Regions from separate parts of the Streptomyces sp. NPDC058773 genome, predicted to be linked through region 2. Evidence: riboswitches for the same ligand, from Rfam matches in the RefSeq annotation. Region 2 holds a riboswitch; the other holds the start of a gene.
What was found. Region 2 has a riboswitch for glycine ahead of gcvP (aminomethyl-transferring glycine dehydrogenase). Riboswitches for the same ligand answer to the same signal wherever they lie in the genome.
Positions count from the first base shown of each region.

Region 1: linked by a shared signal. The riboswitch ahead of gcvT (glycine cleavage system aminomethyltransferase GcvT) and the one ahead of gcvP (aminomethyl-transferring glycine dehydrogenase) in region 2 are both predicted to bind glycine.

Region 1 is NZ_JBHYPE010000008.1:1,356-9,689, reverse strand. It holds gene ACFW5B_RS09555 (ABC transporter permease) at 1-339, opposite strand, end outside; gene ACFW5B_RS09550 (enhanced serine sensitivity protein SseB C-terminal domain-containing protein) at 722-1,513, opposite strand; gene ACFW5B_RS09545 (enhanced serine sensitivity protein SseB) at 1,574-2,380, opposite strand; gene ACFW5B_RS09540 (AAA family ATPase) at 2,468-3,154, opposite strand; glycine riboswitch at 3,414-3,509, shown strand; gene gcvT (glycine cleavage system aminomethyltransferase GcvT) at 3,659-4,840, shown strand; gene gcvH (glycine cleavage system protein GcvH) at 4,965-5,342, shown strand; gene glyA (serine hydroxymethyltransferase) at 5,473-6,732, shown strand; gene ACFW5B_RS09520 (APC family permease) at 6,974-8,334, shown strand, end outside.
Region 2 is NZ_JBHYPE010000041.1:4,329-12,662, forward strand. It holds gene ACFW5B_RS27765 (DUF881 domain-containing protein) at 1-141, shown strand, start outside; gene ACFW5B_RS27770 (small basic family protein) at 138-470, shown strand; gene ACFW5B_RS27775 (DUF881 domain-containing protein) at 476-1,501, shown strand; gene ACFW5B_RS27780 (FHA domain-containing protein) at 1,620-2,468, shown strand; gene ACFW5B_RS27785 (MerR family transcriptional regulator) at 2,486-3,232, shown strand; gene ACFW5B_RS27790 (bifunctional nuclease family protein) at 3,289-3,762, shown strand; gene ACFW5B_RS27795 (MerR family transcriptional regulator) at 3,951-4,556, shown strand; gene ACFW5B_RS27800 (DNA polymerase IV) at 4,623-6,077, shown strand; gene ACFW5B_RS27805 (PRC-barrel domain-containing protein) at 5,984-6,370, opposite strand; glycine riboswitch at 6,485-6,581, shown strand; gene gcvP (aminomethyl-transferring glycine dehydrogenase) at 6,769-8,334, shown strand, end outside.

The DNA of each region.
Region 1 (8,334 bases), on a different contig from region 2:
CAGATCGCGGCCGAACTTCGGGTCCACGCCCAGCGGGTGGTCCCCGCTCATTCCGCCGAAGTCGCCCTTGGGAAGCGTGGTGTTGGGGTCGATCAGCGACTGGTTGGGGCTGTTGGGGTCCAGCCCCAGCAGGGACTGGATCGGGCGGGAGAGCGCGGCGATGGCGATGAGCAGGATGACAACGATGGCACCGGCCACCGCGACCTTGTCCCGCCGGAAGCGCAGCCAGGCGATCTGACCGAGGGAGCGCCCCTCGATCCGCTTTCCCTCCACGCCCTTGAGCACCGCTTCCGGCTGCGCCTCAGCAGCTGCTCCGGTGGTCTCGATCGGTGCGGTCACGGTGCCCTTGACCCCTCTCGGCCGACGAGGCCGGCCCCCTGTGCGCCGCGGTCGCGGCCTGATTCACATCGCTGGTGCAAGTCCTGCGGGCATCGCGGAAGTTCGCCGTTATGGAGATTCGGAAGGTGCGCGCGACGCCGATCGGGATGACGCTCGTACATGGGGCCGAGGCCCTCTGTTGCCGGAGTCTTCATCCGACTCGCGATCAGTCACCAGTCCTGGTCAGGAAAGGATGCGCAACTGTGATGTGTTCCACGGCTTTCCGTTATACGGACACCAGTTCGGCCTGAGCGGAGTACAAACCCGTGGGAAAGGGGCGCAACGACGGGGCAGATGGGGCGAATTCGCCCGGCGGCCGGCGCCGGAGCGGCGCCGTCCGGCGTCAGTAGGGGCGGGGGTAGCCGTAGCCGTACGAGGGCGCGGGAGCCGCCGGCTGGACATAGCCGTCCCGGTCGAAGAAGGGCCGCGTGGAGGCCCGCATCCACATGCCGACCGGGTCGTACTCGTCGTTCATGGCGACCGTGGAGACCGGCAGACCGTCCGGCACCGCGCCGATCGACTGCTGGATCATCAACCGCACCGAGTCCACCGCGGGTTGGCCGGTGTCGTACAGATCCAGACCGATCGCCAGATACGGGGCGCCGAGCGCGGGCTGCACCCAGGCACGGCGCAGCGACCGCACGGCGGGCGTCCGGTGGGCGTTCTGCGCGAGCAGCGCGTAGAACTGCGGAATGTCGATGACCGGTTCGGAGATCCGCAGCGGTCCGGCGGGCAGCCGGTCGAGGCCGCCCGCGATACGGCGCAGATCCAGCCAGGGGATGCCGACACCGCCGCCGGGCGCATGCGGGTTGAGCCACAGGCCCCAGCGGTCGGGAAAGAGCGAGGCGGCGATCTCCGCGCCGGTGACCACCTCGTGGTCGCGGTTCCAGCCGGAGGCGGCGAGTTCGGGCGCCGAGGTCACGCACGGCGCATAGCCGAGGCCGTCGACCTCCATGTTTCCGTACTGCGCATCGGGCATACCGGCCCGGCCCTGCCAGAGCAACATCCACACCTGGCCCGCGGCGAGCGCGTGCAGCAGTGCTTCATAGGCGTCGTAACGGCCGGGCGAGACCTGCTGCAGCAGCTGCTCCAGCTGTCCGGCCGCCGCCGGCCCCTGATGCGCACCCGCGCTCACGTGGTCCGTCCCTTCTCTCGGCAGGGCACGTGGGGTGCACCCGCCTGTCATCCAACCAGCTTACGAGTGGTCCCGGGAGTAGAAGGGCCGCACACGCTCCAGCATCCAGTTGGCGACCGGGTCACCCTGGGCGAGGTCGAGCATGACGAGCTGTACGGGCCAGGGCAGGGGCACCACGCCGAGCGCCCGTCCCAGGGCCGAGAGTACCGTCTCGCGGGCGGCGCCGTCCTGGAGAGCGACGGCATCCGCCGCAACCTGAACACCGACGAACAGCGCGGGCGTGTCACCCTCGACACTTGCCAGGGCACGCCGGGCACTCAGGACAATTCCGGCGCCGGAGAACTCCAGCCCGGCCGCGGCCAGGAAGTCCACCGGCTCGTCCTGCCAGTCCGGTTCGAAGAGCCGCACCCGGCCGCCGCTCGGCAGCCCGTCGAATTCCTGGTGTCCCGGACGCCGCTCACGGCAGATTTCGGCCACCGCGGGCGGCGGGAGCGGGACGCCGACCGTGCCGTCGGGGTTGACCGCGATGCCGACCGTCGGCGGCAGCCCGCGGGCGAACTCCCGCGCGGGGGCGACGGTGAAGGACATGTGCGAGCCGACGACCCGCAGGAACTCCTGCTCGGAGCTGTAGACCGGGACGTACGGCGCGCCGTCGAGCTCGACGGTGGGCAGATCCAGGCCGCGGGCTCCGGGGCCCGCACTCTCCGGGCCGCCGCCCTCGGGCAGCGGCACCCACAGCCGGCTACGGCCGAGGACCTCGACGATCCGGGCGCCCGCGCCGGGGTGTCCGACCGACGCGGACAGCACCTCTTCGAGCTCGTTCGCCGGCCACGCCAGCTGCGGTATCCCCTGCTCCGGAAATGTCATGTGTCCCACCCGTTCCAAACCGCGCCATCTGGCCAAAGACCCTAAACGAGATGGCGCGCGGTGTGGTGTGCGGGGGCGTGCCCGGCATCAATGGAAGGCGAGGGTCTCCAGTGCACTCGTCGTCCGCCGGTCGAGGAGCACCGCCGAGCGGAAGCCCTTCGGCAGCCGGGCCTCCTCCGCGGCACCGACCAGCCGGCCCACCGCACGGCGGTGCCGGGCGAAGGCGTACCCCGACACCCCGCGCCCGCGGGACTCCTGGCCGGAGAGCGCCACCCCGGGCGGCACGTCGAGCAGCACCAGATGCGCCCCGCGGCCGCCGCGCAGCGCCGTGCGCGCGATCCAGCGGCGCACCCACGCCAGCGTCCCGCAGTCGTGCACCACCACGCTGTCGCCGGAGCGCAGCGCCCGGCCCAGGGCCAGGTAGTGGGCGGCCCGGACCAGCGGGCGGTAGAGGCCGTACGGCAGCCGGCGGAGTCGGCCGCGCTCCCAGCGCTCGCGGACGTCCTGCGAATCGATGCGGTGCACCACGGCGCCGCGGCCGTCCAGCGGCGGGACCACACGGTGCATGAGGGTGCTCTTGCCGCTGCCCGGCAACCCGGAGACCACCACCAGGTCGCCGGCCGGGAACCGCAGCTCGGCGGCGCCCGCCGGCCGCTCCCCGCCCCGCAGGTCCACGACCGTGGCGCCGCGCCCCGGCCGGACGACGGCCCGCGGCGCAGGGCCCTTACGGGACGTGGCGACGGGGGGCGCCGTCGGCACGGCGTCCGGCGGCACGACCCCTGACGTCGCCCCGAATGCCGCTTCGCTGTGCACCGTGATCGCCCTCCCCGCCCGTTCTGCTCCGGTTCGAGTCCGTCCCTTACCCGCAGAGTGTCAAGAAAAGGTAATGACGTTCAAGGCGATTGTCCGATCCGCCCCTGTCGCGGGCGGGGCGGCGGAGGGGGCTCCTCTAACCGGCGATCCCGTGTAATGATGTGGCCGCCACGTGCACATCACAGCTCACCCGTGCACCGCCAACTGCATACCGGCCGCTTGAACCCGTGCGGGAGAGTCCCCGGCCGTCATGGCGGGGCGCCGAAGGAGCAAGTCCTCCCTTGAATCTCTCAGGCCCCTATACCGCGCGGGCGAGGCAGATCTGAAAAGCGAGCCGCAGCCCGTCGAGGGACGGCTCCACCCAAGGTGCAAACCGGGTCCGTTCGCGGGATCCCGGTGAACCTCTCAGGTTCCGATGACAGATGGGGAGAACGTCTTGTCACCCCTGCCTGGGAGCCCGGAACCATGACTGATGCCCCCCGCCGTACCTCCCCCCCGTCGCCCGCCACCGCCCTTGCCGGAGGCGCTACGCGCCGCAGTACCCCTCTCGATGCCACCCATCGCGCGCTCGGCGCGACCATGACCGACTTCGCCGGCTGGGACATGCCGCTGCGCTACGCCAGCGAGCGCGACGAGCATGTCGCCGTCCGTACCCGCGCCGGCCTCTTCGACCTCTCCCACATGGGTGAGATCACCGTCACCGGCCCGCAGGCCGCCGACCTCCTCGACTACGCGCTGGTCGGCAACATCGGCGGGGTCAAGACGGGCCGCGCCCGCTACACCATGATCTGCGAGGCCGAGGGCGGCATCCTCGACGACCTGATCGTCTACCGCCTCGCCGACCAGGAGTACATGGTCGTCGCCAACGCCTCCAACGCCCAGGTGGTGCTGGACGCGCTGACCGCACGGGCCGGCGGCTTCGACGCCGCGATCCGCGACGACCGGGACGCCTACGCGCTGCTCGCGGTGCAGGGCCCGGAGTCCCCCGGCATCCTCGCGCAGCTCACCGACGCCGACCTGGACGGCCTGAAGTACTACGCGGGCCTGCCCGGCACCGTCGCCGGCGTCGAGGCGCTGATCGCCCGGACCGGCTACACCGGTGAGGACGGCTTCGAGCTGTTCGTCCGGCCGGCCGACGCGGTCGCCCTCTGGGAGGCGCTGACCGAGGCGGGCAAGGGCGCCGGGCTGGTGCCCTGCGGCCTGTCCTGCCGGGACACCCTGCGCCTGGAGGCGGGCATGCCGCTGTACGGGCACGAGCTGACCACCGCGACCACGCCGTTCGACGCGGGCCTGGGCCGGGTCGTGAAGTTCGAGAAGACCTCCAACGGCGGGGACTTCGTGGGCCGCGCGGCGCTGACCGCGGCCGCCGAGCGCGCCGAGGCACAGCCGCCGCGCAAGCTGGTCGGTCTGATCGCCGGGGGCCGTCGGGTCCCGCGCGCCGGATACCCGGTCGTCACGGCGGACGGCACGGTCATCGGCGAGGTCACCTCCGGGGCCCCGTCCCCCACGCTCGGCAAGCCGATCGCCATCGCCTATGTCGACGCGGCGTACGCCACGCCGGGCACCGAGGGTGTCTGTGTGGACATCCGTGGAAGCCATGAGCCGTACGAGGTCACCGCTCTGCCGTTCTACAAGCGGCAGAAGTAACGGCCACCCGCTGCGGAGCCGGCGGCGCGCACCCGCGCGTCTCACGGCACCGGACCTCCCCCGGGCACCGTCCGGGAGTGCCCCCGATGCACGATCACACCCTCGCGTACAGGAGAATCGAGCCATGAGCAACCCCCAGCAGCTGCGCTACAGCAAGGAGCACGAGTGGCTGTCGGGCGCCGAGGACGGCGTCTCGACGGTCGGCATCACCGAGCACGCGGCCAACGCGCTCGGCGACGTCGTCTTCGTCCAGCTCCCTGAGGTCGGTACCACGGTCGCGGCGGGTGAGACCTGCGGCGAGCTGGAGTCGACCAAGTCGGTCAGCGATCTCTACTCGCCCGTCGACGGTGAGATCAGCGAGATCAACGAGGATGTCGTCAACGACCCCTCACTGGTGAACTCCGCCCCGTTCGAGGGCGGTTGGCTGTTCAAGGTGAAGATCAGCGGTGAGCCGGGCGAACTGCTCTCGGCCGACGAATACGCCGCCTTCATCCAGAGCTGAGCCCCGGCTCTCCCCCGTTCCCGGCGTCGTCCGGACGGGGGAGCTCCGACCCGCCACCGCCCGCGTGGAAACTCCCCGGACTCCGTCCCGGGCGACCCCGTCCGCGCCCTCTGACTCCCCAGGAACTCTCATGTCGCTCCTCAACAGCTCCCTCCACGAGCTCGACCCCGACGTCGCCGCCGCCGTCGACGCCGAGCTCCACCGCCAGCAGTCCACCCTCGAAATGATCGCGTCGGAGAACTTCGCCCCCGTCGCCGTCATGGAGGCCCAGGGCTCCGTCCTGACCAACAAGTACGCCGAGGGCTACCCCGGCCGCCGCTACTACGGCGGCTGTGAGCACGTCGACGTGGTCGAGCAGATCGCCATCGACCGCATCAAGGCGCTCTTCGGTGCCGAGGCCGCCAACGTGCAGCCGCACTCCGGCGCCCAGGCCAACGCCGCCGCCATGTTCGCCCTGATCAAGCCGGGCGACACCATCCTGGGTCTGAACCTCGCGCACGGCGGGCACCTGACCCACGGCATGAAGATCAACTTCAGCGGCAAGCTGTACAACGTGGTGGCCTACCACGTCGACGAGAAGACCAACCTCGTCGACATGGAGGAGGTCGAGCGCCTCGCCAAGGAGCACCGCCCCAAGCTGATCGTCGCCGGCTGGTCGGCCTACCCCCGCCAGCTCGACTTCGCCGCCTTCCGCCGCATCGCCGACGAGGTGGGTGCCTACCTCATGGTCGACATGGCGCACTTCGCCGGTCTGGTCGCGGCGGGCCTGCACCCCTCCCCCGTGCCGCACGCCCACGTGGTCACCACCACCACCCACAAGACCCTCGGCGGTCCCCGCGGCGGTGTGATCCTCTCCACCCAGGAGCTGGCGAAGAAGATCAACTCCGCGGTCTTCCCCGGTCAGCAGGGTGGTCCGCTGGAGCATGTGATCGCCGCCAAGGCCGTCTCCTTCAAGGTCGCCGCCTCCGACGAGTTCAAGGAGCGCCAGCAGCGCACCCTGGACGGCGCCCGCATCCTGGCCGAGCGCCTGGTCCAGGACGACGTCCGGGAGCACGGGGTGTCCGTGCTGTCCGGGGGCACCGACGTCCACCTCGTCCTGGTCGACCTGCGCGACTCCGAGCTGGACGGCCAGCAGGCCGAGGACCGCCTCCACGAGCTCGGCATCACCGTCAACCGCAACGCGATCCCCAACGACCCGCGCCCGCCGATGGTCACCTCCGGCCTGCGCATCGGCACCCCGGCCCTGGCCACCCGCGGCTTCCAGGCCGAGGACTTCCGCGAGGTCGCCGACATCATCGCCGAGGCCCTCAAGCCCGCCTTCGACGCCGAGGCCCTCAAGGCCCGGGTCGCCGCGCTCGCGGAAAAGTTCCCGCTGTACCCGGCGCTGTGACGCTTCTCATGCGGTGATCTCCCGGGCCGCCGTCCGCGTGCGGCGGCCCGGGGGCGAACTGGCCGTGCGCCCGGGGCTGTTGGCCCCGGGCGGGCGGTCCGCAGGGGCCGGTGCGCGCCGGTGATCCGGCAGCGCGTCGGCATTCCCGTCATTTGGCGGAAATAAGGTGTCGGCGACACACGTCAAAGGCCCTTCGGCAGCGTGGGGGCAGACGGCAAGACCAGGACGGACGACACTTCCCATGGACATGAGCGCCGGCGAGCGCAAGGGCCTCAGCCTGTTCGCCCTCATCATGATCGGCATCGGCTCGATCTTCGGCTCCGGCTGGCTCTTCGGGGCCGGCTCCGCCGCTCAAGTGGCGGGACCCGCGGCGCTGGTCGCCTGGGTGATCGGAGTCATCTTCATCGGCCTGATCGCGATGTCGTACGCGGAGGTCGGCTCGGCCTACCCGATCCCCGGCGGCATGGCCCGCTACGGGCATCTGTCGCACGGCCCGGTCCTCGGCTTCCTCACCGGCTGGGCGGTGTGGATCGCGACCGCCTCGCTGATCCCGATCGAGTCGATCGCGGCCACCCAGTACATGACGTCCTGGAGCTTCGACTGGGCCAAGGGTCTGATCGACCCGGCCACCCATCAGCTGACGCTCTCCGGCACGGCGGTGTCGCTGGCCCTGACCGTCGCGCTCTGGCTGACCTGCTTCTGGTCGGTCCAGCTGCTGGCCCGCGCCAACACGGTGCTCACCCTGGTCAAGTTCGCCATCCCGGTGCTGGCGGTGCTCGCTCTGGCCGGCTCCGGTTTCCACGCCTCGAACTTCACCGACCACGGCGGCTTCGCCCCGTACGGCTGGCCGGCCGTGCTCACCGCCGTGACCACCTGCGGTGTGGTCTTCGCCTTCAACGGCTTCCAGGCCGTGGTCAACCTCGGCGGGGCCGCGAAGAACCCGGGCCGGGCCATCCCGGTGGCCCTGGTCGGCGCGCTGGCCCTGGGCCTGGTGATCTACCTGGCGCTCCAGGTCGCCTACCTCGGCGCCGTGCCGCCGGAGCTGCTGGAGCGGTCCGGCGGCTGGCAGGGCGTGAACCTCAGCTCGCCGTTCGCCGACCTGGCGGGGCTGCTGATGCTGCACTGGGTGGTCACCATGCTGCAGTTCGGCGCGTTCATCTCGCCGGCCGGTTCCAACATCGCCAATGTCGCCTCGGCCGCGTACATGGTCACCAACCTCGCCGAGACCGGCTTCTTCCCCCGGAAGCTCGCCGCCGTGCACCCCCGCTACGGCACCGCCCGCCCGGCGATGTGGCTCAACCTCGCCTTCTCCGTCCTGCTGCTGCTCACCGTCGGCCACAGCTGGCAGGCGCTGGCCGGTGTGGTGTCGGCGGCCATGGTCATCTCGTATCTGATCGGCCCGATCGCGGTGGGCGTGCTGCGGCGGACCCGTCCCGATCTGCCCCGTCCCTTCCGGCTGCCGGCCGCCGGGGTGCTGTGCCCGGTGACCTTCGCCTTCGCCGCCTGCGCGCTGTACTGGTCGAAGTGGCCGGAGACCGGAAAGATCACCGTGCTGACGCTGCTGGCCGTCCCGGCCGCGGCGCTGGTGCTGCGGCGCCGCGG
Region 2 (8,334 bases):
AACTACGGCGTGCGCACCAGGATTTCCACGGAGAACGAGGTCAGGCTGCCGCCCGCGCCCAGCTTGATCGTACGTACCGCAAAGCCGCAGGCCGGTGCCGCCAAGGCGGACGGCGCCGACACAGGGAAGGGCACATCGTGATCGCCGTATTGGGCCTCATCGTGGGAGTCGTGGTCGGGCTGGTGGTCCGACCCGTGGTGCCGACGGTGGTCGAGCCCTACTTGCCGATCGCTGTCGTCGCGGCCCTGGACGCCGTGTTCGGTGGTCTCCGCGCCATGCTGGACGGAATCTTCGACGACAAGGTCTTCGTGGTCTCCTTCCTGTCGAATGTCGTCGTTGCCGCGCTGATCGTCTTTCTCGGCGACAAGTTGGGCGTCGGCTCCCAACTCTCCACCGGCGTCGTCGTGGTGCTGGGTATCCGGATCTTCTCCAACGCCGCCGCGATCCGCCGGCACGTCTTCAGGGCGTGAGGCGGATGACCACGGACGAGACCCCGGAGCCGGAGAAGAAGCCGCAGTCGGACGAGAAGTCCGGCAAGACGGCCGAGCCGGAGAAGAAGGCCGAGCCGGAGAAGAAGGCGGAGGAGCAGGAGCCGGACGAGGACCGCGATCCGGCCGGCCGACGGCCGATGCCGCCCGAGAGCCGGAGCACGCCCGAGCCGGCGGAGTCCGGCGACGGCGAAGACCAGGAACCGGACAGTGCTGGACACAAGCAGGGCAAAGGGGCAGACTCCTCGGCCCCGGACGTCGTTGCCGACGACGGCGGGAGCGCGGAACGCCCGAAGACCGGTCGGGAGCGGCTCGTTGCGAGTCTGTGGCCGCCGCGGCTGACCCGGGCTCAACTGATCGTTGCGCTGCTCCTGTTCATTCTCGGCCTCGGCCTGGCGATTCAGGTACGTTCCACAAGTGACAGCAGTGCGCTGAGAGGTGCGCGCCAGGAGGACTTGGTGCGCATTCTGGACGAGCTGGACAATCGCTCCCAGCGGTTGACCGACGAACAGCGGCGCCTGGAAGGGCAGAAGACCGAGCTGGAGAACAGCTCGGACCAGGCCGAGGAGGCCCGTAAACAGACCGTGGAGAAGGAACAGCAGCTGGGCGTGCTGGCCGGGACCGTCGCGGCGCGAGGGCCCGGCATCAACCTGACCATCGACGACCCGACGCACTCCGTCGAGGCGGACAAGCTGCTGGACACCATCCAGGAGCTGCGGGCGGCCGGCGCGGAGGCCATCCAGGTCAATGACGTCCGGGTGGTCGCGGACAGCTATCTCTCGGACGTCCGGGGTGGCGTGGAGATCGACGGCAAGCGCGTCATGCAGCCGTTCCGCTTCAAGGTCATCGGCAAGCCGGAGGACTTGGAGCCGGCGCTGAACATCCCCGGCGGAGTGGTCCAGACTCTGGAAAAGGAGCAGGCCAAGGTGTCTGTGGCCCGTGAGGAGAAGATCATTGTGAACGCCTTGCGAGAGGCGAAGCGGCCTGACTACGCTCGGTTGTCATCTCAGTGAGGCGTGCACGTATGTCGAGTGCCCGGGAAGGGCATGAGGTAGCGGGGGGTCGACGCACCGTGCGTGTGGTGTGTGGTGGAAACTGTCTGAAGGCCACGGACGTTCACAGGATGTCCGGATGGGTCGGTGTGTGCATCGAGGGTTCGTCCTGCCCCACGGGCGGGTCTGTTTCGTTCAAGGGGAATCGCCCGTGAAGTTGTTTGGAAAGCTGTTCGGCAAGAGCCCACGCCAGGAGGGCGGCAGCGGCTCCGCGCGGCATGCCGCTCCGCGCCAGCCCGACGAGAGCGGTGCGGCCGAGGATCGTCCGCTCTTCCGTGATGAGGTCAGCGGTCCGTCCGGGGGGTACGGCGCGGGTTCTGTTGACCCCTCCGGTGCCGGCCGCATAGGTTCCCAGGAACCATCAGCCGCACATACGGGTGGAGGGTCGGCCTTGCCGGTTTGTACGAGGTGTGGGAACCAGAACGCCGAGGCGAGCCGGTTCTGCTCCAACTGTGGTGCGCCGCTGCGTGCGGGCGCCCATCCCGAGCGGGCGTCCGAGACGACGTCGACCATCTCCATTTCGGGGCTGGAGGCCTACGACTCGGAGACGACGGGCCAGAATCTGGCGCCGTCGCTGTCGCCCGAGGCCCAGGCGGCCGTGGACGCTCTTCCGTTGGGATCGGCGCTGCTGGTCGTCCGCCGGGGGCCGAACTCCGGCAGCCGCTTCCTCCTGGACAGCGAGCTGACGACGGCCGGCCGTCATCCGCAGGGCGACATCTTCCTCGACGATGTGACGGTCTCGCGCCGTCATGTGGAATTCCGTCGCGGCTCGGACGGTCTCTTCACGGTCGCCGACGTCGGCAGCCTGAACGGCACCTACGTCAACCGTGAGCGGATCGACTCCGTCGCCCTCGCCACCGGCGACGAGGTCCAGATCGGCAAGTTCCGTCTGGTCTTCTACGCGAGCCAGCGAGGCGCCGGTATCTGACCGGCCGGGGAAGGCATATGCGCGATACACCGAAGGGCGGCGCCGGTTCTGCCGGTGCCGCCTCCTCGGACGGCAAGCCGGTCAGCATCGGCACGGTGCTCACCCAGCTGCGCGAGGAGTTTCCCGAGGTCACCATCTCCAAGATTCGCTTCCTGGAGGCGGAGGGGCTGGTCGAGCCGAAGCGCACACCTTCCGGATACCGCAAATTCACGCAGGCGGACGTCGAGCGGCTGGCCGCCGTCCTGCGGATGCAGCGGGACCACTATCTTCCGCTCAAGGTCATCCGGGAGCATCTGGACGCCCTGGAGCGCGGTGAGCAGGTGCCGCTGCCGGCCCCGGCCGCACCTCCCCGGGACCTGGTCGAGGGCGTGCCCGACCCGGGTGCGGAGCCCCCGACGGCTGCCCGTATCGGCCGGGCCGAGCTGCTGGCCGCCGCAGACGTGGACGAGGCGGCGCTCGCCGACTGGGAGTCGTACGGACTTATCGTCCCCCATGCGGACGGCGGATACGACATCGAGGCCGTCACGGTGGCCAAACTTGTCGCGGACCTGGGCCGTTTCGGTCTGGAGCCGCGGCACCTGCGCGCGGTGAAGGCGGCGGCCGAGCGCGAGGCGGGCCTGGTCGAGCAGGTCGTTGCACCCCTTCGGCGGCACCGTAACCCGCAGACCAGGGCGCATGCCGAGGCCACCGCCAGAGAGCTGGCAACCCTGTCCGTACGGCTGCACGCGGCCCTGGTGCAGAGCGCGCTGCGGGTCCGCCCGTAGCGAGCAAATGAGTGCCCGACTACCCAAACCTGCCGGGCACGTCCTAGGGTTGCTGTGTGAACGAGCTCGACGTCGTGGGTGTCCGGGTGGAAATGCCTTCCAGCCAACCGATCGTGCTCCTGCGGGAGGTGGGAGGCGATCGCTACTTGCCCATTTGGATCGGGCCAGGGGAGGCCACCGCCATCGCCTTCGCCCAGCAGGGCATGGTCCCTGCCAGGCCGCTGACGCACGACCTTTTCAAGGATGTGCTCGAAGCGGTGGGCCAGGAGCTGACGCAGGTCCGCATCACGGATCTGCGCGAGGGGGTTTTCTATGCCGAACTCGTCTTCGCGAGCGGGGTCGAGGTCAGCGCGCGCCCGTCGGACGCCATAGCGCTGGCGCTGCGCACCGGAACGCCGATCTTCGGTACCGACGGTGTGCTGGACGACGCGGGGATCGCCATCCCGGACGAGCAGGAGGACGAGGTGGAGAAGTTCCGCGAGTTCCTCGACCAGATCTCGCCCGAGGACTTCGGGACCAACAGTCAGTGATATCGGCCAGGCGAACCGCCTGATTCCGGCCAAACTCATGACCCTTTCCCCCTGCGAGGTCACGAGAAACCACTCGTAGGGTGATTATCACTCGGCGTGGCGAGCGCGGCGATCGTTGACGCACCCCGAGTGACTGCATACCGTCGATGTGGCAGGTCCCGTCCGGGACGTGGAGGACGGAGGGCGGCGTGGCAATCACCGGCGACGGTATGGCGGCGGAAGGGGCGTTGCCGCTCCACTCGAGCGCGGCAGCGAACTCTGCGTCGGCACCGGCCGCGGCGGTGTCGGGGGACTGCGAGGCTCAGAACATCGGGTATCGCGGCCCGACCGCTTGTGCGGCAGCGGGCATCACTTATCGGCAGCTCGACTACTGGGCCCGTACGGGTCTGGTGGAGCCGAGCATCCGGCCGGCCTATGGTTCCGGCACCCAGCGGCTCTACAGCTTCCGGGATGTCGTCGTCCTGAAGATCGTCAAGCGGCTGCTGGACACCGGGGTGTCACTGCAGAACATCCGCACCGCCGTCCAGCATCTGCGCGCACGGGGACTGGCGGATCTGACGCGGATGACGCTGATGAGCGACGGCGCGACGGTCTACGAGTGCACCTCGCCCGATCAGGTCGTGGACCTGCTCCAGGGCGGTCAGGGCGTCTTCGGGATCGCCGTGGGCGTGGTGTGGCGGGACGTGGAGGGCGCACTGTCACAGCTCCACGGGGAGCGGGTGGAGACCGGCGAGACCCTGATCGGGGAGAACCCGCACGACGAGCTGGCGCGGCGGCGCAACCGCGCGGTCTGAGTCCCCGGCGGAGCGCGCGGCCCGGCATCGGGCCGATTGTCAGTGGCATGGGGCAGCATCGGAGATGTGAGACCCGCGCCGACGATTCTGCATCTGGACATGGATGCGTTCTTCGCGGCCGCCGAGCAGGCGGCCAAGCCGAGCCTGCGCGGTAAGCCCGTGGTGGTCGGCGGGGTCGGCGGGCGCGGTGTGGTCTCCACGGCCTCGTACGAGGCACGGGTCTTCGGGGTCCGGTCCGCGATGCCGACGGCCCAGGCGCGGCGGCTGTGCCCCAACGCCGCCTATCTCAGTCCTCGCTTCACCCTGTACCGCCAGGTGAGTGAGGCGGTGATGGAGCTGTTGCATGCGCTGTCGCCGTTGGTGGAGCCGCTGAGCCTGGACGAGGCGTTCGTCGACCTGGAGGCGGGTGGGGTGCCGGCCGAGACGGCGGCCGTACGGTCCGTGGGGGAGCAGCTGCGGCGGGACATCCGGTCCGCGACCGGGCTGACCGGTTCGGTGGGACTGGCCGGGGCCAAGATGCTGGCGAAGATCGCGTCCGAGGCGGCCAAGCCGGACGGCCTGGTGGTGATCGAGCCGGGGACCGAACGGGAGCTGCTGGGTCCGATGACGGTGCGGACGCTGCCCGGGGTGGGGCCCGCGACGGCCGAGACGCTGCGCCGGGCCGGGATCCACACCGTCGCGGAGACCGCGGAGGCCGGCGAGGCCGAGCTGGTGCGGCTGCTGGGCAAGGCGCACGGCGCCGGGCTGTATGCCATGGCGCTGGGGCAGGACGACCGGCCCGTGGTGGCCGAGCGGGACGCGAAGTCCATCTCTGTCGAGGACACCTTCGAGGTCGATCTGACCGACCGGGCGCGGGTGCGGAGTGAGGTGCTGCGGCTGGCGGACCGGTGCGTCCAGCGGCTGCGGGCGGCCGGGCGCTCCGGGCGCACGGTGGTCATCAAGGTGCGCAACTACGACTTCTCGACGCTGACCCGCTCCGAGACGCTCCGCGGGCCCACCGACGATCCCGCGGTGATACGGGAGGCCGCGGTGCGCCTGCTGGAGACGGTGGACACCACCGGCGGGGTCCGGCTGCTGGGTGTGGGGGTCAGCGGGCTGGCGGACTTCACACAGGAGGATCTGTTCGCCCAGCTGGCGACGGAGCGGGAGGCCGAGGAAACGGCGGCAGCGGCGGCGGAGCGGGCCGCCGGGGGCACGGAGCGGCACGAGGCCGAGGAGGAGCGGCCGCGGCGCTGGTATCCGGGGCTGGACGTGGTGCATGACGAGTACGGCGCCGGCTGGGTGCAGGGCAGCGGGGTGGGGAGAGTGACCGTCCGCTTCGAAACGCCATGGTCCGCACCGGGGAGGGTGCGGACCTTCGCAGTCGAGGATCCGGCGCTGCGACCGGGGGAGCCCCTGCCGCTGGTGGGCGGGGCGCCGGCGGGCGCTCAGTCGTCCGAGCCCGCGATCTTGCCGAAGTTCGTGTCGCCGGAGCCGGGGGGCACCGGATCGGAGGTGGGGGAAGAAATATCCAGGCGGTAGTGGTGATAGAGCTGAAGTTCCTGCTCAGGGGAGAGATGGCGGCCCACGCCGAAGTCGGGTGCGTCCTTGATCAGTTTGCGGTCGTAAGGAATGTGAAGTCCCTCACCGACCATCTTGCTGGGCTCCAGGGGAACGAACGCATCCCGGCTGAAGAGTCCGGTACGCACGGCCGCCCATTCCGGCTCCCCCGTCGCATCGTCGAGGTAGACCTCGTCGATGGTGCCTATTTTCGCGCCGTTACGGTCGAACGCTTTGCGGCCGATCAGGCTTCGGGGATCGATATCGGTTTGCACGGCCCCTCCAATTGGTCGCAACTGCCCTGTGACAACTACCAAACGGCACATTTCATGCCCCGGCCACTCGAAGGAGCCTTCGAGAGCCACGCTGGTAGGCTGGCGATTGGCCGCAGACCCCGTGCGGGAGAGTCCTTGCCGTTCGCGACCAGGGCGCCGAAGGAGCAAATCCTCCCCGGAATCTCTCAGGCACACGTACCGCACGGACGAGGTCACTCTGGAAAGCAGGGCGGGCCGCGGAAGGCACAGTGCCGGGACCCCTCCTCACCGACGGTGAAAGCCGGGCCGCCATGGGCGGGCCGGTGAAGCTCTCAGGTTGAGATGACAGAGGGGGAGGCCGTCCGGGCACCCGCGCCGTGGTGCCCCTCGTAGGTCGTACGACCAGGAGGCCCCCGCAGATGACCACCAATCGCATCTCCTTGACCGAGCTGGAACGCGGCACCCCCTTCGAGCGCCGGCACATCGGTCCCGACCAGGCGGCGCAGGCCAAGATGCTCGCGCACATCGGCTTCGGGTCGCTGGACGAGCTCACCGCCACCGCCGTACCCGACGTGATCAAGAGCGTCGAGGCTCCCCCAGCTACCGCTGGGAGGGGCCCCCACGGCCTGCCGCAGGCCCGTACCGAGGCCGAGGTGCTCAAGGAGCTGCAGGGCCTGGCGGACCGCAACCAGGTTCTGTCGTCCATGATCGGCCTCGGCTACTACGGCACGTTCACCCCGCCGGTGATCTTGCGCAACGTCATGGAGAACCCGGCCTGGTACACGGCGTACACGCCCTACCAGCCGGAGATCTCGCAGGGCCGCCTGGAGGCGCTGCTGAACTTCCAGACGATGGTCGCCGACCTGACCGGACTGCCCACCTCCGGCGCTTCGCTGCTGGACGAGGGCACTGCCGCTGCCGAGGCGATGGCGCTCTCCCGCCGGGTCGGCAAGGTCAAGCAGGGCGTCTTCCTGGTCGACGCGGACTGTCTGCCGCAGACCGTCGCCGTGATCGAGACCCGGGCGGAGCCCACCGGCGTCGAGGTCGTGGTCGCGGATCTGTCCGACGGCATTCCGGCCGAGATCGCCGAGCGCGGCGTCTTCGGTGTGCTGCTGCAGTACCCGGGCGCCTCCGGTGCGGTGCGGGACCCCCGCGCGGTCATCGAGCAGGCCCATGAGCTGGGCGCGGTCGTCACCGTCGCCGCCGATCTGCTCGCCCTGACGCTGCTGACCTCGCCCGGTGAGCTGGGCGCGGACATCGCCGTCGGCACCACCCAGCGCTTCGGTGTCCCGATGGGCTTCGGCGGACCGCACGCCGGCTTCATGGCCGTCCGTGACCAGTTCGCCCGCAGTCTCCCCGGCCGTCTGGTGGGCGTTTCCGTCGACGCCGACGGCAACAAGGCCTACCGCCTGGCGCTGCAGACCCGTGAGCAGCACATCCGCCGTGAGAAGGCCACCAGCAACATCTGCACGGCGCAGGTGCTGCTCGCCGTCATGGCCGGGATGTACGCGGTCTACCACGGGCCCGAGGGCCTGCGGACCATCGCCCGGCGCACCCACCGCTACGCCGCGGTGCTCGCCGAGGGCCTGCGGGCCGGCGGTGTGGAGATTGTCCACGGCGCGTTCTTCGACACCCTGACCGCCCGGGTGCCCGGCCGGGCCGCCGAGGTCGTCGCCGCGGCCCGTGAGGCCGGTGTCAACCTCCGGCAGATCGACGCGGACCTGGTCGGCATCGCCTGTGACGAGACCACCGGGCGGGCGGAGCTGGCCGGCGTCTGGGGCGCCTTCGGGGTGACCGGCGACGTCGAGCAGCTGGACGCGGCCGCCGCCGAGGCGCTGCCGCAGGGGCTGCTGCGCCACGACGACTACCTCGCCCACCCGGTCTTCCACGACTACCGCTCCGAGACCGCGATGCTGCGCTACCTGCGCACCCTCGCCGACAAGGACTACGCGCTGGACCGCGGCATGATCCCGCTGGGCTCCTGC